Regions from separate parts of the Burkholderia sp. KL41 genome, predicted to be linked through region 3. Evidence: predicted binding sites of a transcription regulator. Region 3 holds the regulator's gene; each other region holds the start of a gene.
The links. Region 3 encodes FliA, which starts transcription of late flagellar genes. Its sites were predicted from a motif close to CTAAAGTTTNNNNNNNNNNNGCCGNTA; they were not measured.

Region 1: the regulator FliA is predicted to act here: its motif matches at 8,616-8,642, upstream of fliS (flagellar export chaperone FliS).
Region 2: the regulator FliA is predicted to act here: its motif matches at 5,100-5,126, upstream of fliD (flagellar filament capping protein FliD).

What each region holds. Positions count from the first base shown of each region.
Region 1 is NZ_CM174446.1:3,628,281-3,638,805, reverse strand. Features, by position in the region: gene PQB87_RS17120 (GMC family oxidoreductase) at 1-1,042, shown strand, start outside; gene PQB87_RS17115 (flagellar hook-length control protein FliK) at 1,070-2,416, opposite strand; gene fliJ (flagellar export protein FliJ) at 2,447-2,905, opposite strand; gene fliI (flagellar protein export ATPase FliI) at 2,911-4,479, opposite strand; gene fliH (flagellar assembly protein FliH) at 4,473-5,156, opposite strand; gene fliG (flagellar motor switch protein FliG) at 5,149-6,144, opposite strand; gene fliF (flagellar basal-body MS-ring/collar protein FliF) at 6,134-7,897, opposite strand; gene fliE (flagellar hook-basal body complex protein FliE) at 8,147-8,491, shown strand; gene fliS (flagellar export chaperone FliS) at 8,717-9,151, shown strand; gene PQB87_RS17075 (flagellar protein FliT) at 9,148-9,480, shown strand; gene fliK (flagellar hook-length control protein FliK) at 9,626-10,525, shown strand, end outside.
Region 2 is NZ_CM189268.1:85,415-95,939, forward strand. Features, by position in the region: gene PQB87_RS34465 (MFS transporter) at 1-829, shown strand, start outside; gene PQB87_RS34470 (dihydrodipicolinate synthase family protein) at 867-1,814, shown strand; gene PQB87_RS34475 (hypothetical protein) at 2,625-3,272, shown strand; gene fliD (flagellar filament capping protein FliD) at 3,473-4,975, opposite strand; gene PQB87_RS34485 (DoxX family protein) at 5,979-6,392, shown strand; gene PQB87_RS34490 (dTDP-4-dehydrorhamnose reductase family protein) at 6,792-7,745, shown strand; gene PQB87_RS34495 (LysR family transcriptional regulator) at 7,868-8,776, shown strand; gene PQB87_RS34500 (MFS transporter) at 8,956-10,284, shown strand; gene PQB87_RS34505 (M14 family metallopeptidase) at 10,366-10,525, shown strand, end outside.
Region 3 is NZ_CM174446.1:281,539-292,063, forward strand. Features, by position in the region: gene PQB87_RS01325 (VOC family protein) at 112-609, shown strand; gene PQB87_RS01330 (hypothetical protein) at 704-1,108, opposite strand; gene PQB87_RS01335 (DUF805 domain-containing protein) at 1,484-1,864, shown strand; gene flhB (flagellar biosynthesis protein FlhB) at 2,267-3,463, shown strand; gene flhA (flagellar biosynthesis protein FlhA) at 3,460-5,559, shown strand; gene flhF (flagellar biosynthesis GTPase FlhF) at 5,556-7,313, shown strand; gene PQB87_RS01355 (nucleotide-binding protein) at 7,306-8,124, shown strand; gene PQB87_RS01360 (RNA polymerase sigma factor FliA) at 8,147-8,881, shown strand; S-adenosyl-L-homocysteine riboswitch at 8,981-9,106, shown strand; gene ahcY (adenosylhomocysteinase) at 9,139-10,525, shown strand, end outside.

The DNA of each region.
Region 1 (10,525 bases), 420 kb from region 3:
TGCGTATATCTACGGCCGCAACCGGCCGAACCTGCACGTGATCACCGATGCGACGGTGCTGCGCGTCACGTTCGACGGCAAGCGCGCGGCCGGCGTCGCGGTCGCGCGCAACGGGCGCGTCGAGACGCTCGACGCGCGCGCGGAAGTGATCCTGTCGGCCGGCGCGTTCAATTCGCCGCAACTGCTGATGTGCTCGGGAATCGGCCCGGCCGAGCAACTGCGCCGGCACGGGATCGCCGTCGTGCAGGATGCGCCGGACGTCGGCACGAACCTGATCGACCACATCGACTTCATCATCAACACGCGCGTGAATTCGTCGGAGCTGGTCGGCGTGTGCCTGCGCGGGATCGCGAAGATGACGCCCGCGCTCGCGCGCTATTTCTCGAGCCGCACCGGGATGATGACGAGCAACGTCGCGGAGGCCGGCGGCTTCATCAAGAGCGATCCGTCGCTCGAGCGCCCCGACCTGCAGCTGCATTTCTGCACGGCGCTCGTGGACGACCACAACCGCAAGATGCACTGGGGCTTCGGCTATTCGCTGCACGTGTGCGCGCTGCGGCCGTTCAGCCGCGGCACGGTGACGCTCGCGACCGGCGATGCGCGTGACGCACCGCTGATCGATCCGCGCTTCTTCAGCGATTCGCGCGATCTCGACCTGCTCGTGCGGGGCACGCAGGCGATGCGCAGGATCCTGTCGCAGGCGCCGCTCGCGTCGCAGGGCGGGCGCGAGCTGTACACGCGGGCGGACCAGAGCGAAGCGGAGCTGCGCAAGACGATCGTCGAGCATGCCGACACGATCTACCACCCGGTCGGCACCTGCCGGATGGGGTCGGACGCGCACGCGGTCGTCGATCCGCAACTGCGCGTGCGCGGCGTCGAAGGATTGCGCGTGGTGGACGCGTCGGTGATGCCGACGCTGGTCGGCGGGAACACGAATGCGCCGTCGGTGATGATCGGCGAACGCGCGGCGGACTTCATCGTCGCGGCGCGCAAGGGCGGTGTGTCGCGCGGCGAGGCGGCTGCCGCGGTGCACGGCCGCTGAACGGCGCGCGCACGCGGGCAGTCATGCTCAGGCAAACGTATCGACGAGGCCGGCGCGGCTCACGCTCGCGGCGACCGGTGCGGATTGCGCAGCGTCGACCGGTGCATCGACGGCTGACGATCCGCCGCTCCCGCGCCGCGACGACTGCCCGCCGGCGAAGGACGATTGCGGGTTCTGCTGCTGCGAAGCGAAGCCGCCGTCGCTGACGGTCGCGCTGCCCAGGCCGAGCCCGCCCGATTCCATCGCTTCGCGCAGCTTCGGCAGCGCGGCTTCGACCGCGTCGCGCACCTGCGCGTGCTGCGACACGAACAGCGCGTGCGCGTGATTGTCCGCGACACGCAGCACGACCTGCAGCGGCCCGAGATCGGGCGGGTTGAGCGTCAGTTCGGCGCTCTGCTGGTGCGCATTCGACAGGAACACGACCTTCTGGCTCAGCGCGTCCGTCCAGTCCGGGGTGCCGACGTGCGGGGCGAGCACGTGCGCGTTCGCCGCGGCGATCGCCCCCGCGGCCGGCGACAACTGCAGGTTCGCCTGTGTCGCGGCCGCCGCCGTTGCGCCGGCCGCGAGCGTCGCGCTGGCGGCCGGATCCGTCGCGTCGCCGGCTGCCGCGAGCGCGTGCTGCTCGCCCGACTGCGCGTTCGCGTTGGCCTGCAGCGCCTGCGCGGTGGCCTGCGCCGGCGTTTGCTGGGTCGCGAGCGCCCCCTTCGCGTCGGCGAGGGTGCGGTCGAAGGTCGGGACCTTCGGTGTCAGCGGTGCGGCGGCGCCGGTCGATGCGGTCGATGCCGATGCCGACGCGGTCGCGCCGGCCGCGGGCATCGCGATCGCGCCCGAGCCGCCCGTCAGCCTGTCGAGCGCGGTCTGCAGCGCATCGCGGCCCGACGCGGGCGCGGCCGGCTGGGCGGCCGCGGCGGTGTCCGCGGCCGCGTGATCCGCCAGCGTGGCCGTGGCATCGGGCTGGCCGGACACGGCCGCCTTTTGTGCAGCGGCGGCGGCGGCAGCCGGATCGACCGGCGCCGCGTTGTCCATGCGCGCCTGCAGTTGCGCCTGCACGGCCGCGGCGGCCGCGAGCGCGGCGGCGTCGGGGTTGGCGGCGGCGTTCGTGGTCGTATCGTCGGTTGCGTCGTCGTCATCGGTCGCGGACGGCTTCGTGCCGGCGGCCGGCTTCGACGAAGCCTGTTTCGTCGAAGCATCCGGCACGCCGGCATTCGACGAATCGCGACGCGTGACGACGCTTTGCTTCAGCGTCTGCGCGAACGGCACGGCGGCCGTGGCATCGTTGCCGGCGGCGGCGCCGGACGAACCCGAGCCGCGGGCGGCCTGGAGTGCGGTGCCGGCGGTGTCGAGCAGCGCGCCGAGCAGGGGCAGGGGAGGCATGACGTTCTCTCGTTCGAATGCGGTGGTCGGTTACGACGAACGGGCCGCGTCGGCCCGCATGCGCAGGATCTTCGCGGCGTGTTCGTCGGCATCGCGCTGCTCGCGCCGGGCTTCGCGCTTCGCTTCCTGCGCGACGCCGCGCGCCTGCAGGATTTCATACGAGCCGACGGTGCGTTTCTTCTGTTGCCAGTTCGGGCGTGCTTCGTCGATACGGACTTCGGCCGCGGCCAGCACGCTGCGCTGCTGTGCGATCGCGGCGTCGAGCGTGTCGATGAACGCCTGGAAATTGCGCCAGTTGCCGGCCGGCATCCCGTGCTGGGCGGATTGCGAGAAGCGCGCGTGGTATTCGTCGCGGTAGCGCAGCAGCGCGTCGAGCTGCTCGGCGGCCGCGGTGCGGTCGCGCTGCGCGGTGCCGAGCTGCTTCGCGGCCGAGTCGAGGTCGTCCTGCGCGCGGTCGAGCAGCAACTGAAGGGGAAAGCCGTGAGCCATCTGGATCAGCCTCCGTAAGCGTCGAACAGTGCATCGAGCCCGGCGAGGCTCGACGCGAACGGCGCGCATTCGCGAAAGCCCTGCTGGAGGAACGCCTCGATGCGCGGATAGAGCGCGATCGCGCGGTCGAGCTGCGCGTCGCGGCCGGGCGCGTACGCGCCGACCGCGATCAGGTCGCGATTGCGCTGGTAGCGCGACAGCATCTGCTTGAACTGCCGGACGTGGTCGAGATGCGTTTCGTCGATCAGCGCGGTCATCGCGCGGCTGATCGACGCCTCGATGTCGATCGCCGGATAGTGGCCGGCCTCGGCAAGCGCACGCGACAGCACGACGTGGCCGTCGAGGATCGCGCGCGCCGAATCGGCGATCGGGTCCTGCTGGTCGTCGCCTTCGGTCAGCACCGTGTAGAACGCGGTGATCGAGCCGCCGCCCTCCGGCCCGTTGCCGGTGCGCTCGACGAGCGCCGGCAGCTTCGCGAACACCGACGGCGGGTAACCCTTGGTCGCGGGCGGCTCGCCGATCGCGAGCGCGATCTCGCGCTGCGCCATCGCGTAGCGCGTCAGCGAATCCATCAGCAGCAGCACGTGCTTGCCCTGGTCGCGGAAATACTCGGCGAGCGACGTCGCATAGGCCGCGCCCTGCATCCGCAGCAGCGGCGATACGTCGGCCGGCGCCGCGACGACGACCGAGCGTGCGAGCCCGTCCTCGCCGAGGATCTGTTCGATGAACTCCTTCACTTCGCGGCCGCGTTCTCCGATCAGCCCGATCACGATCACTTCCGCGCTCGTGTAGCGCGCCATCGTGCCGAGCAGCACCGACTTGCCGACGCCGGAGCCGGCGAACAGGCCCATCCGCTGGCCGCGGCCGACGGTGAGCAGCGCGTTGATCGCACGCACGCCGACGTCGAGCACGTGGTGGATCGGTTCGCGCTCGAGCGGGTTGATCGACGGCGCCGACAGCGGCGCGTCGACCTTCGACGTGAGCGGGCCGAGGCCGTCGAGCGGGCGGCCCGACGCGTCGACGACGCGCCCGAGCATCTCCCAGCCGACCGGCAAACGCTTCGCGCCCGCGAGCGGATCGGCCACCGGCGCGGTTTCGCGGGGCCAGACGCGCGCACCGGGCAGCACGCCGGCGACGTCGGTGGTCGGCATCAGGAACAGGCGGTCGCCGGCGAAGCCGACGACTTCCGCTTCCGCGTGCGGCAGCGTGCTGCCGGGCGGCAGTTCGATCGTGCATTCGGCGCCGACCGACAGGCGCAGCCCGATCGCCTCGAGCACGAGGCCGGCCGCGCGCGTCAGGCGGCCGCACGGGCGCAGCGGCAGCGCGCGATGGCTGCGCGCGGCGAGGCCGTTCAGGTGCGTGCGCCAGTGCGCGAGATGCGGGTTGTGCGGCGCGCGCGGCGCGTGCCCGGCGGGCGGCGTGGCGCCGGAAGCGTCGGCCGCTGCGGCGGCGCCGTGCGGGTGTGCGTCATGCGTGTCGTGTGCGGCGTCGGGGCCGAACGACGCGAGCGCGAGTTCGCGTTCGAGCGGCGTCAGGCCGTCGTGCGCGAGCGCTTCGGGCGGCCGCGTCACCACGTGCTCACCTTGCCGATCGCGGCGGCGACGCGCTGCCAGCGCGTGGGCAGCGTCGCGTCGACCTCGCCGGTCGCGGCGTGCGCGCGGCAGCCGCCGCGCTCGATCGACGCGTCGGTGCGTACGTTCCAGCCGAGCGTATCGAGATCGTCCTGCAGGTAGGCTTCGACGACGGGCAGGTCGGCTGGATTCACCGCGAGATGCGGTGCGCCGGACAGCGCGGGTTCGGCCGCGAGCACGTCGCGCACGGCCGCGACGAGCGCGGCCGGGTCGTGCTTCACGTGCTGACGCACGACCTGTTGCGCGATGTCGAGCGCGAGCTGCGCGATGTCGGCGGCCAGATCGTGCTCGACGCTCGACACGGCCTCGTGGAACGACGCGGCGAGCGCCGCGAGCTGCGCGGCCTGTTCGCGCGCGTCGGCCTGGCCGGCTTCGAACCCCTGTGCGCGGCCCTGCTCGAAACCGGCCTGGTAGCCGAGCGCCTGGCCTTCGACATGGCCGGCCGCATGGCCTTCGGCGTGCGCGGCGTCGCGCACGCGCTGCAGGTCCTCGGCGAGCGCGGCGGCGGCCGCTGCCGCGTCGTCGGGCGGCGGCGGGGGCGGCGGCGGGTCGAACGACGCCATCTCCCACCGCTGGTAGGCGGTGAGGGTGCCCGCGCGATCGCTCGCCGAATCAGACATACGCGTCTTCCGCCTTGCCGCCGATCGCGATCGCGCCGCTCTCGGCCAGGTTGCGCACGATCTGCAGGATGCGGCGCTGCTGCGTCTCGACTTCGGACACGCGTACCGGGCCGCGCGCGTCGAGATCCTCGGCGAGCAGTTCGGCCGCGCGCTGCGACATGTTCGCGAGGAACTTCTGGCGCAGCGCGGGCGGCGCGCCCTTCAGCGCGATGATCAGCGTTTCCGACTCGACTTCCTTGAGCACCATCTGGATCGCGCGGTCCTCGAGGTCGAGCAGGTTCTCGAACACGAACATCTGGTCGACGATCTTCTGCGCGAGATCCGCGTCGTACTGGCGCACGCTTTCGAGCACGCCTTCCTCATGCACGCTGGTCATGAAGTTCAGGATCTCGGCCGCGGTGCGGATGCCGCCCATCGGGCTGCGCTTCAGGTTGTCGCTGCCGGACAGCAGGCCCGTCAGCACGTCGTCGAGTTCGCGCAGCGCGGCCGGCTGGATGCCGTCGAGCGTCGCGATCCGCAGCATCACGTCGTTACGCAGGCGTTCGGTGAAGCACGACGCGATCTCGGATGCCTGGTCGCGGTCGAGGTGCACGAGGATCGTCGCGATGATCTGCGGATGCTCGTTCTTGATCAGTTCTGCCACCGCGCCCGAGTCCATCCACTTCAGGCCCTCGATGCCGCTCGTGTCGCTGCCCTGCAGGATGCGGTCGATCAGCACGCCGGCCTTGTCCTCGCCGAGCGCCTTGGTCAGCACCGAGCGGATGTAGTCGCTCGAATCGAGCGACAGCGCGGTGTGCTGCTCCGCTTCCTTCGCGAATTCCTGCAGCACGTCCTCGACCTGCTCGCGCGTGACGTTCTTCAGCGCGGCCATCGCGGCGCCGATCTTCTGGACCTCGCGCGGCGCGAGGAACTTGAATACCTGCGCGGCCTCTTCCTCGCCGATCGACATCAGCAGCAGCGCGCTCTTGGTCAAGCCTTCAGCGTTCATCGGACACCCAGTTCTTCACGACGGTGGCGACGATCTTCGGATCCTGGCGGGCGATCGAGCGCGCGTAGTCGAGGTTGCGTTCGTAACGGTTCTTTTCGCTTTCGAAACCGAGCAGCAGCGCGTCGGGTTCTTCGGCCTTCTCCGGCGCCGGCAGGCCGTCGAGCGCGACCGGATCTTCCGGCGCGGCGAGCGCCGCCGCGACCGGCTCGGGCGGCGGGAACGCGCGGCGCATCGCCGGGCGCACGAACATGAAGTAGAGCGCCGCCGCAGCCGCCGCGATGCCGAGCCACTTCGCGGCTTCCTTCGCCATCGCGATCATGTCGGGCTGGCGCCACCACGGCAGGTCGGCGTACGGGTCGCTCGCGGTCGAGAACGCGCTGTTCACGACGTTCACCGAGTCGCCGCGCTTCGCGTCGTAGCCCATCGCATCCTTCACGAGCTGTTCGACCTGCGCGAGCTTCGCCGGCGGCAGCGGCTGCATCGTCACGTGGCCCTTCGCGTCGGCGACCGGCTGGTAGTTGACGACGACCGCGACCGACAGCCGCTTCACGCTGCCCATCGGCTGCTCGAGGTGACGGATCGTCTTGTCGAGCTCGTAGTTGGTCGTCTGGTCCTTGCGGTCGCTCACGGGCGTCGTCTGCGGCGCGTTCTGGCCGTTGCCGGCGACGATCGGCGCGGACGCCGGCTGCGGCGGCGTGTTCGACAACGCGCCCGGCACGCCCGACGCGCCGCCCTGCGCGAGCTCGGTCGCGCTGCTGGTCTGCTGGCTGCGGATCGCGGATTGCTGCGGATTGCCGTTCGGGCCGTAGCTTTCCGACGTCTGCTCGACCTTCGAGAAATCGAGGTCCGCGCTGACCTGCGAGCGCGCGTTGCCCGTGCCGAAGATCGGCGCGAGGATCGCGTCGATGCGCTTCTGCGTGTTGTGCTCGACCTGCTGCACGTACTTGAGCTGGCTCGCGTCGAGGCCGGATGCCGAGGCGGTCTGGGTCAGCAGGTTGCCGTCCTGGTCGACGATCGTCACGTTCTTCGCGGGCATGTCGGGCACGCCGGACGACACCATCCGCGTGATCGCCTGCACCTGGCCCTCGTCGAGCACGCGGCCCGGGTAGAGGTCGACGAACACCGACGCGCTCGGCGCTTCCTTGTCGCGCACGAACACCGACGGCTTCGGGATCGCGAGATGCACGCGCGCGCCGCGCACGGCGTTGATCGATTCGATGGTGCGCTGCAGCTCGCCTTCGAGCGCGCGCTGGTAGTTGATCTGCTCGGCGAACTGGCTGATGCCGAACTTCTGGTTGTCCATCAGCTCGAAGCCGACCGAGCCGCCCTTCGGCAGCCCCATCGCGGCGAGCTTCAGGCGCGTTTCATGTACCTGGTTCGACGGCACGAGGATCGCGCCGCCGGCATCGGCGAACTTGTAGGGAACGTTTGCCTGCTGGAGCGCGGCGATGATCGCGCCGCCGTCGCGATCCGACAGGTTGCTGTACAGCACGCGATAGTCGGGCGCGCGGCTCCACAGCACGAGCGCGGTGATCACGGCGACCGCGAACGCGACGGCGATCAGGAACGGCAGCTTCGGGTTGCCCTTCATCCGCGAGATGCCGGGAATGCGTTCCGCGAAGCCGCCAAGCCCGAAGTCCGCGCCTGCGCCACCCGCGCCCGGCAACGCGGCGGCCGCGGCGGCGCCGGGCGCCGGGCTGGCGAGGCCCGCGCGGGCGTCTGGGTTGATCAGCGAGTTGGCCTGCGAATCCATGCGTCGAGTTTCTCCGGAGCGGGACGACTGAGCTCGCTCGGACGAGCGGGCGGACAATGACACGATGCGATTATCGTGACCCGGGCCCGGTTCCGATCGACTGAAAAGAGCGGGGTTTCCCCCGTACTTTCTCGGCTTTGACGCGCGGCGCGCTGCTATCCTTTTTCGCGATCCGGCATGGTGCGCGTGGTGCGGCGCCGGCGGAAACGCCCGGTGCGCCGGGTCTCTTCTCTCAGTTTTGGGGACAGCATGACTGCGAACGTCAGCGGAATCGGTTCGGTGTTGCAACAGATGCAGTCGATGGCCGCGCAGGCGTCCGGCGGCGTCGCGAGCCCGACGGCAGCGCTGGCCGGTTCGGGCGCGGCGACGGCCGGCACGTTCGCGAGCGCGATGAAGGCGTCGCTCGACAAGATCAGCGGCGACCAGCAGCACGCGCTCGGCGAGGCGCAGGCGTTCGAGGTCGGCGCGCCGAACGTCTCGCTGAACGACGTGATGGTCGACATGCAGAAAGCCAACATCGGCTTCCAGTTCGGGCTCCAGGTCCGCAACAAGCTGGTGAGCGCTTACAACGACATCATGCAGATGTCGGTGTGACGCGGCGGGCATCCGGGGACGGGTACCCGGCCACGGGCACCCGGGGGCGGCCATCCGGCGAAAGTTGTTCAGGGAAGGCCTCCGGGCCGGCGCCTTCGGCGCCCCGGCGGCAGGCCACGCCTGCCTAAAGCTTTTCAAATCCCTTCCGATAACTCCGGTGAAGGCCGCGTCGTGCGATGCACGGCGGCGGTTCCCGTATAGCCAAGGCATAACAAGGAGAAGCGCATGTTTTCCCCAGGACACGCTGGAGCCAGTGCATACGCGCGTGTCGGCGTCGAGACGGGGGTGATGGGCGCCTCCCCGCACCGTTTGATCGCGATGCTGTACCAGGGCGCGCGGCAGGCGGTTGCGCTGGCGCGCATGCATTTGCAGCAGGGCAATGTGTCCGCGCGCGGCGATGCGATCGGCAAGGCGATCCGGATCGTCGAGAGCGGGTTGAAGGCGTCGCTGAACCGCGACGCGGGCGGCGAGATCGCGGAGCGGCTGGACGCGCTGTATGCGTATATCGGCCGGCGTCTGCTGGAAGCGAACGCGCAGGCGAGCGACGCGATGCTGGTCGAGGTCGACGGGCTGCTCGCGACGCTCGAGGAAGCATGGACGGGGATCGCCCCGGAAGTCGCGCGGATGGCCGCGCAACAGGCAGTGGAAGCATCGAGATGAATCGCAAGGCCGAATACTTCGCACGTTACGAGGCGCTCGCCGCCGTGTCGGGCCGGATGCTGGGCGCCGCCCGCAGCGCCGACTGGAGCGCGTTGCCGGGGTTGCAGGCCGAATTCATGGCACTCGTCGACGGGCTGAAGGAAGCCGATCCGGGCGTCGTGCTCGACGAATCGGATCTCGGCCGCAAGCTCGACCTGATCCGCCGCATCCTGGCCGACGACGCCGCGATCCGCGACCTCGCGAGCCCGGACGTCGCGCGGCTGTCCGCGCTGTTCGAGGCGCGGCGCTCGACCAAGGTATTGACCGATCTCTACCGCGCGCGCGGGTAGGGCCCGTTTCCAGGGAAGCCGGGAAGCGGGGAGACGGGCGCGGGGCGCACGAACCCGTTGCGGGAGGCGCGCAGTTCCCGCGAGCGGCACCGGCGTGCCGTTCCCGGATTCGCAACGATGTGGCTGAGGTGAGCAGGCTCCGATCATGACCGGTATCGACTCCGTTGCGGCCGCGCTGCTGGCGAGCCGCCTCGACAGCCTGCTGACCGGCACCGTATCGGCGCCCGCCGGCGGCGGCGCGACCTCGCAGGTCGGCACGCCGGGCACCGGCACGGCGTCCACGCCTTCGGCCGGCAGCCCGCCGGCCGCGCCGCCGGCCTCTACCCAGACCGCACTGTCCGATGTCGGGCGCGTGCTCGACGCGATCTCGCGGGCCGGTGGCGACTCGACGCCGGCCATTGCCGGGCGCGTGCCGCTGCTGGCCGATCCCACCGTGCTGCTGACCGATACGGCCTTGCCGGCCCGCGCGCCGGCCGCCTCCGATCCGGCTGCGTCTTCCACGCCGGCCTCCGCCGCGGCATCTTCCGTTGCGGCGGCGCGCGAAGCGGCCGCGGCCCTGCCGGTCGCGGCGCTGCGCGCAGCGCTCGCGCAGGCCGTGAGCGAAAGCGGGCTTTTCTACGAATCCCATCTGGCGCAGTGGCTGGCCGGCCAGCGCCCGCTCGCGGCGCTGATGCGCGAGCCGCAGGCACGCCTCGCGGCCGCGCTCGCGCCGGTCGACCCGGATGCCGCGCAGCACGGCTCGACCGACGTGCTCGACGAACTGCTCGCGCAGCGGTCGCCGCTGCCCGCGACCGCGCGGGCGACGGCGCAGCCGGGTACACCGGCTGCACCGGCACGCGATCCTGCGCAGGGCTTGCCGGCGGGCGCGCGGCACGGCGCGTCGCTGCCGCCCGATACGTTCGATCTGCTCGGCGAACGCCCTGATGTGCGCGGGACGCCCGCGCAACTGGCCACCGCGTCGTCCGACTCCCAGGCGCAGACGCTGGCGCCCGTGCACCCGGCCGCCGTGCCGCTCGTCAGGCAGCAGCTCGACGCGCTCGCGACC
Region 2 (10,525 bases), on a different replicon from region 3:
GTCGATCCTCGTCGCGTCGTTCGACTGGCGCTGGGCGTTCATCGCGACGGGGGCACTCGGTCTCGTCGTCGCCGTCGTCTGGTTCGCGCTGTATCGCGATCCGGTGCGCGCGCAACTGTCCGCCGCCGAACGCAACTACCTCGATGCCGACGCGCAAAGCGTAACCGCGACACCGAAACTGACGTTCGTCGAATGGCGCAGCCTGTTCTCGCACGGCACGACCTGGGGGATGCTGGTCGGTTACTTCGGATCCGTGTACCTGAACTGGGTCTACCTGACCTGGCTGCCGGGCTACCTGACGATGGAGCGGCACATGAGCCTGATCCGGACGGGCTTCGCCGCGTCGGTGCCGTTCCTGTGCGGGTTCGTCGGCTCGCTGGTGGCCGGCTGGGTGTCGGACCTGATTACGCGCCGCAGCCGTTCGCCGGTCGTGAGCCGGCGCAATGCGGTGGTGGTCGCGATGCTCGGGATGGTCGTCTTCACGATCCCGGCCGCGCTCGTGCAGAGCAACACGGTGGCGCTCGCCTGCATCTCGGTCGTGATCTTTCTCGCGAACGCGGCGTCGGCCTGCTCGTGGGCGCTCGCGACGGCGGCCGCGCCGCCGAGCCGCGTCGCATCGCTCGGCGCGATCCAGAATTTCGGCGGCTTCGTCGGCGGCGCGCTTGCGCCGATCCTGACGGGCATCATTGCGCAGAAATGGTCGTTCGTGCCGGCGCTGCTGACCGCCGCGGCGATCGCGTTCGCGGGTGCGATCGCCTATCTGCTGCTGGTGCGCAAGCCGATTCCCGAGCAGGCCGCGAACGCCGCGCCCGGGCCGTTGCCCGCGTGAGCCTACCCCCCGCATTCACTGAAGCAAGGAGAAACAGATGCAACACCCGCAGCAAGCGAACGTGACCATCGAAGGGATCGTCCCGGTGATGCTGACGCCGTTCGACGATGCCGGCGCGATCGACTACGCAGGGCTCGAGCGGCTGATCGAGTGGTATCTCGCGCACGGCGCGGATGCGTTGTTCGCGGTCGCGCAATCGAGCGAGATGCAGTTCCTGAGTCTGGCCGAACGCGCGGAGCTCGCGCGCTTCGTGGTCGAGCGGGTGGCCGGGCGCGTGCCCGTCGTCGCGTCAGGGCACATCAGCGACGATCTCGACGCGCAGGCCGCGGAGCTGTGCGCGGCGGCCGAATCGGGCGCGCAGGGCGTCGTGCTCGTGACCAACCGCCTCGATCCGCAGCGCCAGGGGAGTGCCGCGTTGCTCGACCACCTTCACCGGCTGCTTGCGCGATTGCCGTCGGACCTGCCGCTCGGGCTGTACGAATGTCCGGCGCCTTACCGGCGGCTGCTGTCGGATGACGAACTGCGCGCGTGCATCGACACGGGCCGGTTCGTGATGCTCAAGGACGTGAGCTGCGACCTAGAAACGGTGAAGCGGCGGGTCGCGCTCGCCGAGGGCTCGCCGCTGAAGATCCTCAACGCGAATGCCGCGATCGCGCGGGATGCGATGAAGGCGGGTTCCGCCGGCTTCAACGGCGTGTTCACCAACTTTCATCCGGATCTGTACCGGTGGTTGCGCACGCAAGGGGATGCGCATCCCGAACTGGCCGACGAGCTTTCGACGTTCCTGGTCGTCTCGGCGGTGTCGGAGGCGCTCGGGTACCCGGCGCTCGCGAAGCTCTATCACCAGCGGATCGGCACCTTCGCGTCGATCCGCTGCCGTGCGATCGACTACGACGTGCGTGAACGATTCTGGGCACTCGATGCAGTGCTCGACAAGATCGTGGCCGGCACCGAGCATTTCCGTCGTCGGATCGCTGCGCAATAGGGCGCGCGGTGTGTCGTCCGTGTTCTGCGATGCGCGACGGCATCGCGGGCCGGGCAGGCGGATGCTCGCGTGTGGGGTTCTCGCGAGGCGCAGGGTGGCGCACGGTGGCTGCAAGCACGGTCGGTTCGTCGCGATGCGTTGCGTTGTGTACGCGTCGCGACAAGCGGTGTTGGTGGCGTATCCGCGATCGCCGATGATGTGAACCCGGCGCGTGCCCGGCCCCAACGTGTGGCGCGGCGAATCCATCGGGCGTTTCCGTGCTGTCGAGGGCGGCAAGGGTGCCTGTCGCGGCGGGGCCGCTGCATTCGTCGACGGTCAGGGTTGCCCGTCGTCATGAATGACGATGGGCTGTCGATACGGCACCGACGCGCGGTCCCACCTTCATCTATTCCATCGCACCATTTCGCCCGTGAGCCGCGAGCCGCGAGCCGCGAGCCGTGAGCCGCGAGCCGTGAGCCGCGAGCCCCAAGCCCCAAGCCCCAAGCCCCAAGCCCCAAGCCCCAAGCCCCAAGCCCCAAGCCCCAAGCGCCAAGCGCCAAGCGCCGAGCCGAGCCGAGCCGAGCCGAGCGCCAAGCCAAGCCAAGCCAAGCCAAGCCAAGCCAAGCCAAGCCAAGCCAAGGCGCCGCCGCTCGTCCGTCCGATGCGTTGCGTCCCGCGATCAACCGCCGCCGGCCGACCGCTGCATGTTCACGCAGGGCGACAAAAGCACACAAATCTGATCAACGCCCCTCATCGTTTCTTGTAACGATTCGTAATATCGCGCCGCCGAGCGCTTTTCCCGACGAACCGTTGAATCCGCATCCGCTTCCCATGCAACACGTGACGACGACAAGCCAGCCGCCGATCCTGGCGGCACCGGTAGATCCCATGCTGCACGCCGTGATCGATGAGGTCGTCCACCGGAGCGTGTCGGAAGCGACGACGCGCAGCGGCTACATGCGATGTGCCGACTACGCGATCGTCGGCGCGCAGGTGCTGACGCTGCTGACCGGCAAGCCGTACCGGCCGTTCGCGGGTGGCGAGGTGCTGGATTTCGGCGGCGGCAACCTGTATGCGCTGTGCACGACGCGCGAGCGGCGCCGCACCGCGCGGCATCTGTCGCAGCTCGCGAGGTATCACTGCTGGATCGAGGCGCGTCATGACGATATCGGCGGCCGTGCGCGCAAGGAAATCGTCGATTTCACGCTGCGCCACGACGAGACCGTGGCGAGCCATCTGGGGATGCCGTACGCGCGCGCGTACCAGGCGTATTTCTGGGGCTGGGACGACGAGCACGCGGTACCGGCCGAACTGCACGATCATCCGGTCTTCGCGAAACAGGGCCCCGTGTGGCGCTGGGCGGAGCGTGAATGCACGTCGCTGCTGCGCGCATACGAGCGCGAACGGCCAGGCTATTTCGGGCGTCAGGTGTCGCGTGCGATCGATTTGTTTGCCGATCGCGTCGAAGGTCTCGGCTGACGGCACGGCCCTTCGGGGTGAACTGCGGGCAAGCAGCCCGCCGGGATGGAGCGCGAACCGGCGGAGGGCGCCCGGCGCGCGCTTGCGCACAGCCGGGTATGAACGATGTTTCCGGGCACGACGCCACGCGCGGTGGCGCGAGCAGGTCGATCCACAGACCGGCGGCCGCCGCCGCGATCATCGGGCCGCCCGGGCGCTCGTCACTTGTTCGCCAGCGTGCCGCTGCTGTTGGCGCCGCCGAACAGCCGCGTCAGGTATTGCGTGTTGGAGTTCATCTTGGCCATCAGCGTGTTGAGCGCCGTGAACTGCGCCTGGTACTGCTTGGTCAACTGCGCGGCGTAGTCGGCCAGATCCGTCTGCTGCTGCGTGACGCGCTTCAGGTTGGCACTCAGCGCGTTCGTGCGCACCTCGATCATCCCGCCCTTCTTCGTGAACGGCGCGATCTGGTCGGTCAGTTGCTTGCCCATCCCGTTCGTCGAGTTGAACAGGCGCGCGACCCCTGACGGGTTGCTGGACAGCGCACTGTCGAGCTTCGCGCTGTCGGCCTTCAGTGTGCCGTCCTTCTCGAGCGAGATGCCGATCGCCATCAGGTTCGTGTGTCCGTTGCCGTTCTCGTTCGCGACACCGCGCGCGACGATCGACGCGAGCGAGTTGCGGATCGTGTTCAGCGTCGAATCGCCGATCAGCGCACCCTGCGAGCTCGCCCCTTCGGTGTAGCTCGACAGCGCGCCCATCGTCTTGACGACGGTGTTGTAGAGGCTCACGAAGTTCGTGATCGTGGCCGCCTGCGACTTCGTATCGGTGCTGACCGTCAGCGTCTGCGTGTCGGTCGCGCTGACCGCGGCCGCCGACAGGTTCAGCGTGACGCCGCTCAGCACGCCCGACACCGTGTTGCTCGCGCTGGTCGACGCGATGCCGTTGAGCGTGAACTTCGCGTCCTGCGCGACGGCGCTTTGCCGCCACGCGGCCGCGCTGTTCGCCGATTCGATCTTCGACGCGCCGCCCGTCGTGTCGGCCGTCGACGTGACGCCGAGGTTCGACAGCCCGTTGTCGTTGGCCACGTTGCCGACCGCGACGCTGATCGCGTTCGCGGAGCCCGTCTTCGTCGACGCGAGCACGAGGTGCGCGCCGTCGGTGCCGTTGATCACGGTCGCGCTGATCCCCGGGTTGTTCGCCGCGGAGTTGATCGCGGCCGCGATGCCCGACAGCGTGTTGTTCGTGCCGGTGACGTCGACCTTGAACGACTGGCTGCCGAGCGACAGCGTCAGCGTGCCGGTGCCGAGCGCCTTGCTCCCGTCGAAGCCCGACGAAGCCAGTGCCTGCGCGGTCGCGGTCTGCGTGACGCCGATCGTGTAGGTGCCGGCCACCGCGCCCGCACCCGCCGTCGCGGTCAGGCCCTTGCCGCTCGCGACCGCGGTGAACGTCGACTGCAGCCCGCCATTCGCCAGCGAGGTAAGGCCAGCCTCGAGCGCACCCAGCGCCGACGACAGCGCACCGAATGCGGAAATCTGCGTCGTGCCGGTGGTCTGCGACGCGGCGAGCGCCGCGGCCCGGCCGGCGGTTTTCGCGTTCACCAGCGTCTTGACGAGCGTGCCGACGTCCATCGACGGATTACCGGTCGAGCCGTTGATGATCGATTGCGCCGCCTGTTGCAACAGGCTGTTCGTGTTCGCGCCGCTGGTCACGGGCGTGTTCGTTGCCATGGGTGGTCTCCGGTTGAATAACGATCCCGTGACGAGCGGCTGCCGGGTCGGCCTGCGGCGCTTCGAAGGCAGGGCGCGTCCGGCGCGACGCGTTCCCGGGGTTCACGGGAGTGTCGGGAAAACGTAAGGACGTGCGCTATCGTATATTTAAATCGGTATTACTTGGTAATTTTTTGTAATTCATGTCGAGAAAAATGCAGATGGGAGCGGGGTGTTTGAGTGAGGGCTAAAGGTCTGCGATTCTTTGCCGTAAACACACCGTTTCGGTTGTATTTATTCAAGCATTTTTCACGGTTTTGAAAACTGGCAAAGGGCGAGAAGGATGGGTCAAGGTTTTGCGCTGGTTCTGCTAAACATTGGATCAATCGACGGTGTGTGGAAAGGGTGTTTCCCGGTCGATGCCGGGCTGAAATCCTTGTCTGACGGACGATGCGCGTCACCGACGATTCCAGCCCGCCTGCCCGCGAAACGTTTTCGCATTGCCGATGTTCGTTTCCGGGCCATGTGCTTTTTTATGCAACGGAATGCCAGGTCGATTGCAATGCCGGGCGAGTTGCGGGAATCAAGCCAGCCTTTGTGAATCGCATATCGGACCCGTCGTTTAATGATAGTCGTGATACGCGGTTGTGACCGATTCGTGTCAATTGAAGTCGAAAATATCGATTGAATCAGGTGGCCTGAAAGAAACAGGGTGTTTCCGTGTTCCGGAAACATTGAGCGGGTCGATTTGCACTGCCTGCCGACCTTTGCTCGTCGGCGTGTTCGTCTTCGATTGTCCACTTGAACGAGACAGCGAATCCTTCTTTGACGGATTGATGATTCGTGACGAGACAGTAGACTGCATCCGTGCTTCGCCAGAACCGATCGGAAGCGCGCCGGGAACGGCGCAACCCGACGGATTCTTCGGCGGCGGGCCCTCCGGCCTGCTGTCCGATCGTGCGAGGAGTGATTCGGCGCCTCCCGGCACCGGATGCATCAAACCGTCAATTCAAGGGTGATTGTTATGCGTTACGTTTCGCTGGAGTCGAAGAAGGACGAGCTGCTGCTGGCGGCTCGCGTGCTGTTGATGATCCTGTTCGTGCTGTTCGGCTGGCAGAAGCTGAACGGCTTCTCGGGCACCGTCGCGTACATGGCGTCGACGGGGAACCCGGCGCCCGAACTGGCCGCGGTGATCGCGGTGGCGGTCGAGCTGGTCGGCGGCCTGCTGATCGCGGCCGGCTTCTATACGCGTCCGCTCGCACTGGTGTTCGCCGCCTATACGCTCGCGACCGCGCTGATCGGCCATCGCTACTGGGCGCTGCAGGGGATGGAGCAATATATGGCGATGATCAACTTCTACAAGAACGTGAGCATCATCGGCGGGCTGCTGTTGCTCGCACTGACCGGGCCGGGGCGGTATTCGCTCGACCGGAAGTAAGGCGGGGCGGCGTTTCCGTTCGGCTCGGAGCCCGGTGCACGAAAGTGCGCCGGGTTTTGTTTTTGTGGGCGGGGTGTGACGTGTGGCGCGTGCGCGGTGCCGCAGAGCAGCCGGAGTCCATGTGCCGCCGCTCACTGATCGGCACGCAGCGGATATGTTCGAATTCCTGATTGATTCGGGCGGTGTCGATGCTGCCACGATCGCGACGGATTGCTCGTCATTCGTCGCACGATCGCGTGTCCCGGGCATCCGTTGCCGGATCGCTCCGGGTTAAAGCCCCTGCGATCGAAATGGCTGCCTTGCGTTTGCGCGGCATGAAGCGGCGCGCTGGTCATCGGTTTATGCCCGGCATGCAAAAGTTGGGATAGGCTCTCGGAAATCCCCGTTCCCCTTTCACAGATGGCTACCGTGCCGCAATCGACCGTCCTTCTCATCGGCGCCGCCGGCCTCCTCGGCCGCGCGGTTGCCGCATCGCTGTCCCGCGAGTCTTCGTTGAACCTCGTCGCGACGATCCGCAACCCGCACGGCGCAGGCGCAAAACGCCTTGCGTTGCCGGCGGAAAACCTCGCCGAACTCGACGTCCTCGACGAGCCGGCCCTCGAACACCTGTTCGCCACCCGCCAGCCGGCCGCCGTGATCATCTGCGCGGCCGAACGCCGCCCGGACGTCTGCGAACGCGATCCTGACGGCGCACGCGCGATCAACGTCACCGCCCAGGCGCGCATCGGCGCGCTCGCCGCGCGCCACGGCGCATGGACGCTCGGCATCTCCACCGACTACGTCTTCGACGGCAAGGCCGCTCCGTACCGCGAGGACGCCACCCCGAATCCGCTGAACATCTATGGCCGCACGAAGCTGGAAGGCGAGGCGGCGCTCCTCGCCGCGTCGCCGCTGTCGTGCGTGCTGCGCCTGCCGCTGCTGTACGGCCCGATCGTCGACTGGAGCGAATCGGCCGTCACGAGTCTCGTGCCGGCGATCGCCGCGTCCGCACGGCCGGGCACCGACGCGGTCGGCATGGACGCCTGGGCGATCCGTTACCCGACGTATACGCCGGACGTCGCGGACGTCATCCGCGACCTGACATTGCGCCATCTCGCGGGTGCGTCGATCACGGGCATCCGTCACTGGTCGGGCGAGGAGCCGATGACGAAGTACGACATTGCGCAGCGGATCGCGGCCGCGCTCGGCATCGAAGCATCGCTCACGCGGATCGACCAGCCGACCGACGCGACGCCGCGTCCGTACGATTGCCATCTGGACGCATCGCGCGTGCGCGCAGCCGGGATCGATCACGCGACGCCTTTCGATATCGCGCTGCGCGCCGTGCTGCGCGATGCGCCGCAGACGCTGTAGGATCGGGCGCCACGCCGCGGCCCCGCGCCGCGTGATCCGCAGCCGTCCGTAGCCGCAGCCGCGCGACGGAGGCGGCCCGCGCGCACCGGCCGGCCCATCATCGCCCACCCAGGAGCCCAGCCATGCAACTGAAATGGCTCGAAGACTTCGTCGAACTCGCGCGCACGCGCAGCTTCACCCGCGCGGCGGAGAACCGGTTCGTCACGCATCCGGCGTTCGGCCGCCGTATCCGGTCGCTCGAGGAGTGGGTCGGCGCGCGCCTGATCGCGCGCACGAAGCCGCTCGAACTGACGGCGGCGGGCACCGTCTTTCTCGATGCGGCATCGAACGCGCTCGACATTCTGCACGGCGCCCGCACGCAACTCCAGGAAGCGTCGCCGGTGCTGGAGAACAACCTGCGAATCGCGACCGGCCGCACGCTCTCGGCCACCTTCTTCCCCGACTGGTACGACGAGACCGTTGCGCGCGCCGGCTTTTTTACGGCGACCGTGTCGACCGGCAGCGCGGAGGAAGCGATCCTGCAGCTCACGGCCGGCGACGCCGACATGCTGATCGTCTATTCGAGCCCGCATACGCGGCTGCTGATCGATCGCGACCGCTTCGACTGGCTGTCCGTCGCGCGCGAGGTGCTGGTGCCGGTCAGCGCGTTCGATGCGCGCGGCAGCGTGCGCTACCGGCTGCCGGCCGGGCAGGCGCCGCTGCCGTGGCTCGCGTTCGCGCGCACGCTGACCCTGCGCGCGGTGCTGTCGCGCCATCTCGCCGAAATGCCCGGCCGCCCGACGCTGCGGCCCGTGTACCAGGCCGACTCGTACGAAGCGATCCTCGCGATGGCGCGCCGCGGGCTCGGCCTTGCGTGGCTGCCGCAGCGGCTCGTCGCCGACGACGTGCGGCGCGGCGAGCTCGCGATCGTCGGGGGCGCCGACTGGCAGATCGGCTTCGACATTGCGCTGTACCGGCGACGGAACGACCCGCACCCGGTACTGGACGCGATCTGGCGCACCGCGCCGGCCCGCGACGACGGCGCCGCGTAGCCTCCGCGGGCAGCGCCCGCGCCGCCTGCGCGCCGATCGGCACGATTGCGTGCCGAAACGGCACGAACGCCCGCCCCACGTTGCCTACACTCCGCGCTTGACTGGCCCGAACGGCCGCCGGCAAAGCCGCGCGCCGTCTTTCAAAATCCTGACGGCCAGCATTACCGGAGGAGCAAGGGATGACCCGCAATACACACGGCGCGACGCCGGCCCCGCACAACCCGTGGCGCGAGATCTGCGCCGCGAGCATCGGCAACGCGCTGGAGTTCTACGATCTGCTGATCTACGGTTACTTCGCGATCGTCATCGGCCAGCTGTTTTTCCCCACGCATGACGCGGCGACTTCGCTGCTGCTGTCGGTCGGCACGTTCGGCATTTCGTTCGTCACGCGTCCGCTCGGTTCGATCGTGCTCGGCAGCTATGCCGACCGCGCGGGCCGCAAGGCATCGCTGACGATGTCGATCGGGCTGATGATGCTCGGCACCGCGATGATCGCGTTCGCGCCGACGTATGCGCAGATCGGCATCGCGTCGCCGTTGCTGATCATCGTCGCGCGGATGCTGCAGGGTTTCTCGACGGGCGGCGAATTCGGCGCGGCAACCGCGTTCATGGTCGAGCAGGCCGACGCGAAGCGCCGCGGTTTCTTCGCGAGCTGGCAGATGTCGACGCAGGGGCTCGCGACGGTGCTCGCGGCCGGTGTATCGGCGCTGCTGAGCCTGCTGCTGACGACCGACCAGCTGCATACGTGGGGCTGGCGCGTCGCGTTTTCGGTCGGGTTGCTGATCGGCCCGGTCGGGCTCTACATTCGCCGCAACATCGACGAACCGGCCGATTTCCGCCGGCTGGGCGAGCAAGGGCGCGCGAAGTCGCCGCTGCGCGACGTGTTCGTGCGCGATCGCGCGAACATGCTGCTCGGCGCGGGTGTGGTCGCGACGGCCACGGCCTTCAACTACGTGCACAAGCTGTACATGCCGACGTACGCGGTCAAGCAGCTGCATATCCCGGCCACGTCGTCGTATCTCGGCGCGGTCGTCACGGGCGCGATGCTGATGGTCGCCGCGCCGGTCGTCGGGCATCTGTCGGACCGTTTCGGCCGCATCCGCGTGATGCTGATCGCGCTGATCCTGGTCGGCGTGACGACGTGGCCGCTGTTCGTCGTGCTGAACCGCTATCCGACGGTCGAGACGCTGCTCGCGGTCCAGGCGCTGGTCGGCCTGTTGATCGCGGTGAGCCTCGCGCCGCTGCCGGCGCTGCTCGCGGACATCTTCCCGACGAGCACGCGCGGCACGGGCCTCGCGCTGTCGTACAACTTCTCGGTGACGCTGTTCGGCGGCTTCGCGCCGCTGATCGTGACCTGGCTGATCGACGCGACGCACAACAAGCTGGCGCCGAGTTTCTACGTGATGGCGACGGCCGTGCTCGGGATCACGTCGGTGATTTCGCTCGGCCGCCGGATGCGCGGCGCGGCGGCCGCCGCCGCGCCATCGACACGCGCGACCGGGGCGTGACGCGCCGGCCGCCAACCCGATTCCGGCGCAGCCGGCACACGCCGGCCGTGCCTTTCCCGAACCCTGTTGAGCCTTTCCGACATGACCACGCTTGAAGCCATCCGCGCCGCCTTGCCGGCCTATCCGATCGAAGTGGCCTTCCCCGACATCTCGCGCTGGCGCGCGGGCAATACGGGCATCGACTATCTGCATACGTTCGACAGCGGCCGGCCCGGCAAGCACGTGATGATCCTCGCGCTGA
Region 3 (10,525 bases):
GGCGGCCGCGCACGGCACGACGGGGCGGCCCGGAGCACCGCCGCGTGCGGGCACAGCGCCTACGATGTAATACCGGCGGCCGTGCCGGCACGACATCGAGGAGGCAGCGCCATGAGCCCGCGCATACAACGCATCACCCCGTTCCTTTGGTTCGACCGCGACGCCGAGGCGGCCGCCGGTTTCTACGTGTCGGTGTTCGACAACGCGCGCATCGTGCACGTCGCGCGCTACGGCAAGGCCGGCGCGCACGCATCCGGCAGCGCGGAGGGCGCGGTGATGACCGTCGCGTTCGAGCTCGACGGGCAGGCGTTCATCGCGCTGAACGGCGGCCCCGTGTTCCAGATCACGCCGGCCGTGTCGTTCGTCGTCAACTGCCGGGACCAGGACGAAATCGACCGCTATTGGGCGCGCCTGTCCGAAGGCGGCGACGAGCGCGCGCAACAGTGCGGCTGGCTGCGCGACCGGTTCGGCGTGTCGTGGCAGGTCGTGCCGGTGCAGCTGCCGGAACTGATGGCGGGCGATCCCGCGCGCGCCGAGCGCGTGATGGCGCAGGTGATGACGATGAAGAAGCTCGATCTCGCCGCGCTGCAGCGGGCGGCGGCGGGCTAGGCGCGTGCGCCGGCCCGTTGTCGGCGTGAACGGGGCCTCGCGGGGCCCTATGGCCGGCACGGGCCGAGAAGCCCGTAATCGCCGCATACGGGCGCTAGACCGGCGGCCGGCCGGCACGCATCAACTGCGTATGGTCGAGGAAGCGGTGGCCGGGCCCGTACGCGGTGCTTTCGATCCGGACGGCGTCGGCCGGCGCGACCGGGCGCCCGACGGCATCGACCGACACCGATTCGATCTCGACGACCGGCACGCACCAGGCCGCGCGGGCGCGTTCCGACGGTTCGCCGCGCGCGTCGGCGCAGCGGAAAGCGACGCTCGCGGGGACATCCTGCGCGCGCAGGGTTTGCGTCGACCCGTTCCACGCATGGTGCAAGGCGATCGTGCCGGGGTGCGGTGCGTCAGGCGCCTGCGCGCCGGGCGGCAGGGCCGGCGTGCCCGCGCAGCCGGCTGCCAGCGCGCAGGCGAGCGACAGCGACGGAACGAATGGACGACGGAGCATGGTGCGGTTAGACCGAAATCGGGAATGACGAAGCGTAGCGCGCCTTGCGCGCCGGCGTAATACCGGCAGGTTAATCGAATGCGTCACTCGCAGCGATTATCGATCGCACCGGGTTTCATTCGGTTGCAATCAAGTGCCGGATTATCCTGGGCTGTCGTTTATGTCAGGTGTTCAAGATTATTAAAATGACGCGGCATGCAAGCCTGCGGCGCCGCATTCCGCTGCGGCAGCCGTTCCCGCGCCGTGCCGGCGGGCGCTGCGGCCGGGCGTGCGCATTGCCCGCCATGTGAAAATAGATTGGAGTCCGCCGAAATTCAAACATATAATGCCGGCGTTGTTTCCGGGGTCGTCAATATAAAACAGGAGGGTAATAAGATGAATTTTTCAGAAGCCGTTCGTTCCGTACTCAATAAGTACGCGACATTCGAAGGCCGTGCGCGCCGTGCCGAATACTGGTATTTCGCGCTGCTCACCTGCGTGCTGTCGATCGTCGCGCAGGTCGTCGGCGCGGCGGGCCACGATGCGGGCCTGATCACGCTGTTGCTGCTCGTCGTGCTCGGCCTGATTTCGCTCGCGCTGATCATTCCGAGCATCGCGGTCAGCGTGCGCCGGCTGCACGATACGGGCCGCTCGGGCTGGTTCCTGCTGCTGGCGCTGATCCCGATCGTCGGCGGCATCCTGCTGCTCGTGTGGATGTGCTCGCGCGGCACCGAAGGCCCGAACCGCTTCGGCGCGGACCCGATCGCGGCGGCCTGACCGACGCCTGCCCCGACGCGAGACGCTGTCGCGTCGGGGCTTGGTTTTGCGCCGCACCCGCTACACCCGCTTCACCGCTTCACCATTTTCCGGCTTCGCGCCGTCGTCGCTCGGCCCGAAGCCCCAAGCCCCAAGCCCCAAGCCCCAAGCCCGAAGCCCCAAGCCCCAAGCCCCAAGCCCCGCGCCCACCCCCGCCATCGCACCGGCCGGCCCGTTTCGCCGCCGCGCCGCACCCCGTTCCGTCCCCCTTCCGGCCCCGTCCGGCCGCGTTTGCACCGGCTCGCCCGATTCCCCGAAATACCCCCCTTTCCCGGCTTTGCTCGACCGATCGGTGTTTGACGCCTCCATGAATAATCGGTGTCACTGGAAAGCGGCATTCCGCCGTACCCGACTGGAGGCCCCGTGGCAGACGAGAGCGATCTCGACAAGACCGAAGCCGCCACTCCCAGGCGCCGCGAGAAGGCGCGCGAGGAGGGGCAGGTCGCGCGTTCGCGCGAACTGGCTTCGTTCGCGCTGCTCGCGGCCGGGTTCTACGGTGCCTGGCTGCTCGCGGGCCCGTCGGGCGGCCATCTGCAGGCAATGCTGCGCGGCGCGTTCCTGTTCGATCGCGCGACCGCGTTCGACACGAACCGGATGCTGTCGGCGGCCGGCAGCGCGAGCCTCGAAGGCTTCGCCGCGCTGCTGCCGCTGCTCGCGTTCACCGGTGTCGCCGCGCTGCTCGCGCCGATGGCGCTCGGCGGCTGGCTGATCTCGCAGAAGACGTTCGAACTGAAGTTCGACCGCCTGAACCCGATCTCGGGCCTCGGCCGGATCTTCTCGATCCAGGGGCCGATCCAGCTCGGGATGTCGCTCGCGAAGACGCTGGTCGTCGGCGTGATCGGCGGCGTCGCGATCTGGCGCAGCAAGGACGAGCTGCTCGGTCTCGCGATGCAGCCGCTCGGCGTGGCGCTGCCCGATGCGCTGCACCTGGTCGCCGTGTGCTGCGGCACGACGGTCGCCGGGATGCTGGTGGTCGCCGCGCTCGACGTGCCTTACCAAATCTGGCAGTACAACAAGAAGTTGCGCATGACGAAGGAAGAAGTGAAGCGCGAGCATCGCGAGAACGAAGGCGATCCGCACGTGAAGGGGCGGATCCGCCAGCAGCAGCGCGCGATCGCGCGGCGCCGGATGATGGCGGCCGTGCCGAAGGCCGACGTGGTCGTGACGAACCCGACGCACTTCGCCGTCGCGCTGCAATACACGGACGGCGAGATGCGCGCGCCGAAGGTCGTCGCGAAGGGCGTGAACCTCGTCGCCGCGCGCATCCGCGAACTCGCGGCCGAACACAACGTGCCGCTGCTCGAAGCGCCGCCGCTCGCGCGTGCGCTGTATCACAACGTCGAACTCGAACGCGAGATTCCCGGCTCGCTGTACTCGGCCGTCGCCGAAGTGCTCGCGTGGGTCTACCAGCTCAAGCGCTTCCGTTCGGAAGGCGGCGCGTTCCCGGCGGTGCCGGTCGACCTGGACGTACCGGCCGACCTCGACAAGGGCGCGTCGGTCTCCGCCGACGACGAACGCGAGGAAGCCGAAGACACGCTCGGTAACGGAGGCGCGGCATGAGCACCCCGACCGGCCTGTTCGCGAAGCGCCAGAATCCGTTCGCGGGCACCAACCTGCGCGCGCTCGCGGGCCCGATCCTCATCTGCATGATCCTGGGGATGATGATCCTGCCGCTGCCGCCGATGCTGCTGGATCTGCTGTTCACGTTCAACATCGCGCTGTCCGTGATGGTGCTGCTCGTCAGCATGTACACGATGAAGCCGCTCGACTTCGCGGCGTTCCCGAGCGTGCTGCTGTTCTCGACGCTCCTGCGCCTGTCGCTGAACGTCGCATCGACGCGTGTCGTGCTGCTCGAGGGCCACACCGGGCCGGACGCGGCCGGCCAGGTGATCGAGGCGTTCGGCCACTTCCTCGTCGGCGGCAACTTCGCGGTCGGCATCGTCGTGTTCGTGATCCTGATGATCATCAACTTCATGGTGATCACGAAGGGCGCGGGGCGGATCGCCGAAGTGTCCGCGCGCTTCACGCTCGACGCGATGCCCGGCAAGCAGATGGCGATCGACGCCGACCTGAACGCGGGCCTCATCAACGAGGAACAGGCGCGCAAGCGCCGCCTGGCCGTCTCGCAGGAAGCCGAGTTCTACGGGTCGATGGACGGCGCGTCGAAGTTCGTGCGCGGCGACGCGATCGCCGGCCTGATCATCATGGCGATCAACGTGATCGGCGGGCTGATCGTCGGGATGGTCCAGCACGACATGACGTTCGCCGCGGCCGGCACGAACTACACGCTGCTGACGATCGGCGACGGCCTCGTCGCGCAGATCCCGTCGCTCGTGATCTCGACGGCGGCCGGCGTGATCGTGTCGCGCGTCGCGACCGACGAGGACATCGGCACGCAGATCACCGGCCAGCTGTTCACGAACCCGCGCGTGCTGAACATCACCGGCGCGATCATCGTGCTGATGGGGCTGATCCCGGGCATGCCGCACTTCGCGTTCCTCGCGCTCGGCGGCGGCGCGATCTGGCTGGCCCGCACGCAGACGAAGCGCGCGGCGGCCCGCAAGGCGGCCGGCGACCTGACCGACATCGCACCGCCCGCCGTGCTGCCGTCCGACAGCCACGAGGCGACCTGGGACGACGTGCAGCTGATCGACCCGCTCGGCCTCGAAGTCGGCTACCGGCTGATCCCGCTCGTCGACAAGAACAGCGACGGCGAACTGCTCAAGCGCATCAAGAGCATCCGCAAGAAATTCGCGCAGGAAATCGGCTTCCTGCCGCCCGTGATCCATATCCGCGACAACCTCGAACTGCGGCCGAACGCGTACCGGATCGCGCTGAAGGGCGTCGAGATCGGCGTCGGCGAAGTGTTCCCGGGCCAGTGGCTCGCGATCAACCCCGGCCAGGTGACGGCCGCGCTGCCGGGCGCCGTCACGCAGGACCCCGCGTTCGGGCTGCCGGCCGTGTGGATCGACGTCGCGATGCGCGAACAGGCGCAGGTGTACGGCTACACCGTGGTCGACGCGAGCACGGTCGTCGCGACGCACCTGAACCATCTGGTCGTCCAGCACGCGGCCGAGCTGCTCGGCCGCCAGGAAGTGCAGGCGCTCGTCGAGCGCACCGGCAAGGACGCGCCGTCGCTCGTCGAGGACCTCGTGCCGAAGACGATCTCGCTGACGACGCTGCAGAAGGTGCTGCAGAACCTGCTCGAGGAAGGCGTGCCGATCCGCGACATGCGCACGATCCTCGAGGCCGTGTCCGAACACGCGGGCCGCGGCGACGCGTTCGAGATCACGGCCGCGGTGCGGCTCGCGCTCGGCCGTGCGATCACGCAGCAGTGGTATCCGGGCGCGGGCGAGATGCAGGTGATGGGCCTCGACGCGAATCTCGAACGCGTGCTGTCGCAGGCGCTCGCCACCGGCGCGAACCCGGGCCTCGAACCCGGCCTCGCGCACAACCTTCTGACCGGCACGCAGCAGGCGATGCTGCGTCAACAGAATCTCGGGCTGCCGCCCGTGCTGCTCGTGCAGCACGCGCTGCGCGCGATGCTCGCGCGTTTCCTGCGCCGCAGCCTGCCGCAATTGAAAGTGCTGTCGTACGCCGAAGTGCCGGACACACGCACGATCAAAGTCGTTAACGTCATCGGGGGTTCCGCTTGAACATTCGCAAATTCACCGGCGCAACGAGCCGCGACGCACTTCGTCTCGTGCGCGAGGCGCTCGGCGCCGACGCGGTCGTGCTGTCGAACCGCACGCTCGATGACGGCAGCGTGGAAATCGTCGCCCTCGCCGATTCGGACCTGGCCGCCGTGACGCCGCCGGCTGCGGCGCGCGCACGCATGGCCGCGCCGCGCGTGCCGGAATCGGTGCCCGCCGCCGCGGTGCCGGGCATCGTGTCGCGCCCGGGCGCGGCGCTCGCCCGCCCGGCCGTCAATCCGTATGCGGCAGGCGAAGGCGGATTGCCGGACGTGTTCTCGTCGATGTTCGGCGCAAGCGCCGATACGGACGCGGACTCGGACGACACGGCCGCGCCAGCTTCGACGCTCGATGCGGACCCGCTGGCCGGCATGCCGTCGGCAGCCGCTCCCGCCGCCGGTGCGCCGGCCGCCGCTTCCGAACCCGCACCGTGGCTGGTCGAGCACGCGAAGCGCCTGACCCAGCAGCGCGATGCGCTGATGGCGCGCACGCAGGCGGCGCCCGCCGCGCCGCAGCCGAGCCCGCCGGCCCCGCAGGCCGCCGCGAGCGCGACGCCGCCCGGCTGGGCGCGCGACATCGTGCGCGACGCCGAACGCCGGATGCCGGCCGCCGCGACCCGCGTGCCGGACCCGGGCGCTGCGCAGGCCGCGAAGGCGGCCGAGCGCACGCGCCTGTCCGCCGACGCCGCCGCCGCGGTGGCCGATGCGGTGAAGTCGCGCATCGAACGGATCGTCAACGATACGGTGATGCAGGAGCTGGGCGAGCTGCGCGGGATGATGGAAGAACAGTTCGACAGCCTGATGTGGCACGACCGCCAGCGTCGCAGCGCCGTGCATGGCGCGCTGACGAAGCACCTGTTCTCGGCCGGTTTCTCCGCGCAGCTCGTGCGGATGCTGGTCGACAACATGCCGTCCGGCGACGGCGCGCAGAGCTTCGAACAGGCGGCCGAATGGGCGCAGTCGGTGCTCGCGGCGAACCTGCCGGTGCTCGACAGCGAGGACGCGCTGATGGAGCGCGGCGGCGTGTTCGCGCTGATGGGGCCGACGGGCGTCGGCAAGACGACCACCACCGCGAAGCTGGCCGCGCGCTGCGTGATGCGCTTCGGCGCGAGCAAGGTCGCGCTGCTGACCACCGACAGCTACCGGATCGGCGGCCACGAACAACTGCGCATCTTCGGCAAGATCCTCGGCGTGCCCGTGCACGCGGTGAAGGATGCGGGCGATCTCGCGCTCGCGCTGTCCGAGCTGCGCAACAAGCACATCGTGCTGATCGACACGATCGGCATGAGCCAGCGCGACCGCGCGGTATCCGACCAGATCGCGATGCTGCACGGCGCGAACGCGCCGGTGCAGCGCCTGCTGCTGCTCAATGCGACGAGCCATGGCGACACGCTCAACGAAGTCGTGCAGGCGTACCGCAGCGCGGGCGAGCATCCCGACCTGGCCGGCTGCATCCTCACGAAGCTCGACGAGGCGACCCACCTCGGCGGCGTGCTCGACACGGTGATCCGCTACAAGCTGCCGATCCACTACGTGTCGACCGGCCAGAAGGTGCCGGAGAACCTGTACGTCGCATCGACCCGATTCCTGCTGAAGAGCGCGTTCTGTGTGCCGCGCGACGGCTCGCCCTTCGTGCCGCAAGACGAGGACATGCCGACGCTGCTTTCCGCACTGACCGCACGTTCCACCGCCGAGCTGCACGAGGTGCGATTTGGATAAACGAATCATCGACCAGGCCGAAGGGCTGCGGCGCCTGCTGGCCGGGCGCGCGTCGCGCATCGTCGCGGTGACGGGCGGGCCGGCGGGTGTCGGCTGCACGTCCACCGTCGTGAACCTCGCGGCGGCGCTCGCGTCGCTCGGCAAGGACGTGCTCGTCGTCGACGAGCGCGCCGACGTGCATTCGGCCAGCGCGACGCTCGCGGGCGCGTGGCTGCGTGACGGCGAGCGCACGCGGGTCGCGGCCGGCTTCGGCCTGTGCGCCGCCGCGCGGCTCGCGCGCGCCGGCTACACCGACGCGCAGCTCAGCGATTTCATCGACGGGCCGGCCGACATCGTCCTCGTCGACGCGCAGCTCGGCGCCGACGGTTCGTTCTCGGCGCTCGCCCGCGAAGCGCACGACGTACTGGTCGTCACGCGGGTCGCCGCGCAGGCGATCACCGAGGCATACGCGTGCATGAAGCGGCTGCATTTCGCGCATGCGTTCGCGCAGTTCCGCGTGCTGACCAATCACGTCGGCAGCCACGCGGACGCGAAGGTCGCATTCGACAACCTCGCGGGCGTCGCGAGCCGCTACCTGACGGTGTCGATCGACGACGCGGGCTGCGTGAGCGCCGATCCGCTCGTCGAGCATGCGCGCGAGCTGACGCGCGCCGCGGTCGACGCGTTCCCGTCGTCGGCCGCCGCGCGCGACTACCGGCAGATCGCCGCCGACCTGCTGTACTGGCCGATGCGCCCGCGTTCGGGTGCGGGCCGCGCCGTGCACGCGGGCGGCAAGCCGTCGTATGAGGCGGGCGCGGCACACGCCGCATGAGCGCCACCGGAAGGAGAGAGCCATGATGTACAACGCTCAAGGAAAGATGTCCCAGGCCGACGTGCTCGCGCAATATGCGCCGCTCGTGCGTCGCCTCGGGCTGCAGCTCGTCGCGAAGATGCCGGCGAGCGTCGACCTCGACGACCTGATCCAGGCCGGCATGATCGGCCTGATGGACGCGGCCGGCCGCTACAAGGAAGACCAGGGCGCGCAGTTCGAGACCTACGCGACGCAGCGCATCCGCGGCGCGATGCTCGACGAGCTGCGCAGCAACGACTGGCTGCCGCGCAGCCTGCGCAAGACGTCGCGCGAGGTCGAGCACGCGGTGCACCAGGTCGAGCAGCATCTCGGCCGCTCGGCGAGCGAGACCGAGATCGCGCAGCACCTGAACATGCCGCTCGACGAGTACCAGGGGATGCTGCAGGACCTGCACGGCAGCCAGCTGATCTACTACGAGGATTTCGACCGCGCGGCCGACGACGAGCCGTTCCTCGACCGCTACCGCGTCGACCACGCGGACCCGCTGTCGGCACTGCTCGACGAGCACCTGCGCGAAGCGCTCGTCGAGGCGATCGAGCGGCTGCCGGAGCGCGAGAAGCTGCTGATGTCGCTGTACTACGAACGGGGTCTGAATCTGCGCGAGATCGGCGCGGTGCTCGAAGTGAGCGAATCGCGCGTATGCCAGCTGCACAGCCAGGCCGTCGCGCGCCTGCGCGCGCGGCTGCGCGAACAGGCGTGGGTCGGCGCGGAATCCTGACCCTTTACCGTTCCTGACGGCCGCGCGCGTCGACGCCGCGCGTTTGGCGTCTGCATCTGTGTGCGCATTCTGCGCGCCGATTTGCTACAATCCCCTCCGTTTTCCGAGGAGCGTTGCGACGGACTTCTGCGTCCGCCAGGCTCGGAAAGCTTCACCAAGCAGCCGTGCGGCGCGCGTATCGCGACCGTCGCACCGGCCCCGCTTCCTGAACGGCGCTCACGTCACCAATCTAGAAACTTTTTAGAAAGGAGGGCGTGATGAACGCCATTATCGATTCCAAGGCTTCCAACGATTACGTCGTCGCCGACATGGCGCTGGCCGGCTGGGGCCGCAAGGAACTGAACATCGCCGAGACCGAAATGCCGGGCCTCGTGCAGATCCGCGACGAATACAAGGCGCAGCAGCCGCTGAAGGGCGCGCGCATCGCGGGTTCGCTGCACATGACGATCCAGACCGGCGTGCTGATCGAGACGCTGAAGGCGCTCGGCGCCGACGTCCGCTGGGCGTCGTGCAACATCTTCTCGACGCAGGACCACGCGGCTGCCGCGATCGTCGAAGCCGGCACGCCGGTGTTCGCGTTCAAGGGCGAATCGCTCGACGAATACTGGGAGTTCTCGCACCGCATCTTCGAATGGCCGAACGGCGAATTCGCGAACATGATCCTGGACGACGGCGGCGATGCAACGCTGCTGCTGATCCTCGGCGCGAAGGCCGAGAAGGACCGTTCGGTGATCGCGAAGCCGACCAACGAGGAAGAAGTCGCGCTGTACAAGTCGATCGCGAAGCACCTCGACGCGGACCCGACCTGGTACTCGACGCGCCTCGCGCACATCAAGGGCGTGACCGAAGAAACCACGACCGGCGTGCACCGCCTGTACCAGATGGAAAAGGACGGCCGCCTGCCGTTCCCGGCGTTCAACGTGAACGACTCGGTCACGAAGTCGAAGTTCGACAACCTGTACGGCTGCCGTGAATCGCTGGTCGACGGCATCAAGCGCGCGACCGACGTGATGATCGCGGGCAAGGTCGCGGTCGTCGCGGGCTACGGCGACGTGGGCAAGGGCTGCGCGCAGTCGCTGCGCGGCCTGGGCGCGACCGTGTGGGTCACCGAAATCGATCCGATCTGCGCGCTGCAGGCGGCGATGGAAGGCTACCGCGTCGTGACGATGGAATACGCGGCCGACAAGGCCGACATCTTCGTGACGGCCACCGGCAACTTCCACGTGATCAACCACGATCACATGAAGGCGATGCGCCACAACGCGATCGTCTGCAACATCGGTCACTTCGACTCGGAAATCGACGTCGCGTCGACCCGCCAGTACGAGTGGGAAAACATCAAGCCGCAGGTCGACCACATCATCTTCCCGGACGGCAAGCGCGTGATCCTGCTGGCGGAAGGCCGCCTCGTGAACCTCGGCTGCGCGACCGGCCACCCGTCGTTCGTGATGTCGAACTCGTTCGCGAACCAGACGCTCGCGCAGATCGAACTGTTCGTGCGCGGCAACGAGTACGAGAACAAGGTGTACGTGCTGCCGAAGCACCTCGATGAAAAGGTTGCGCGCCTGCACCTCGCGCGCATCGGCGCGAACCTGTCCGTGCTGTCCGACGAGCAGGCTTCGTACATCGGCGTGCAGAAGGACG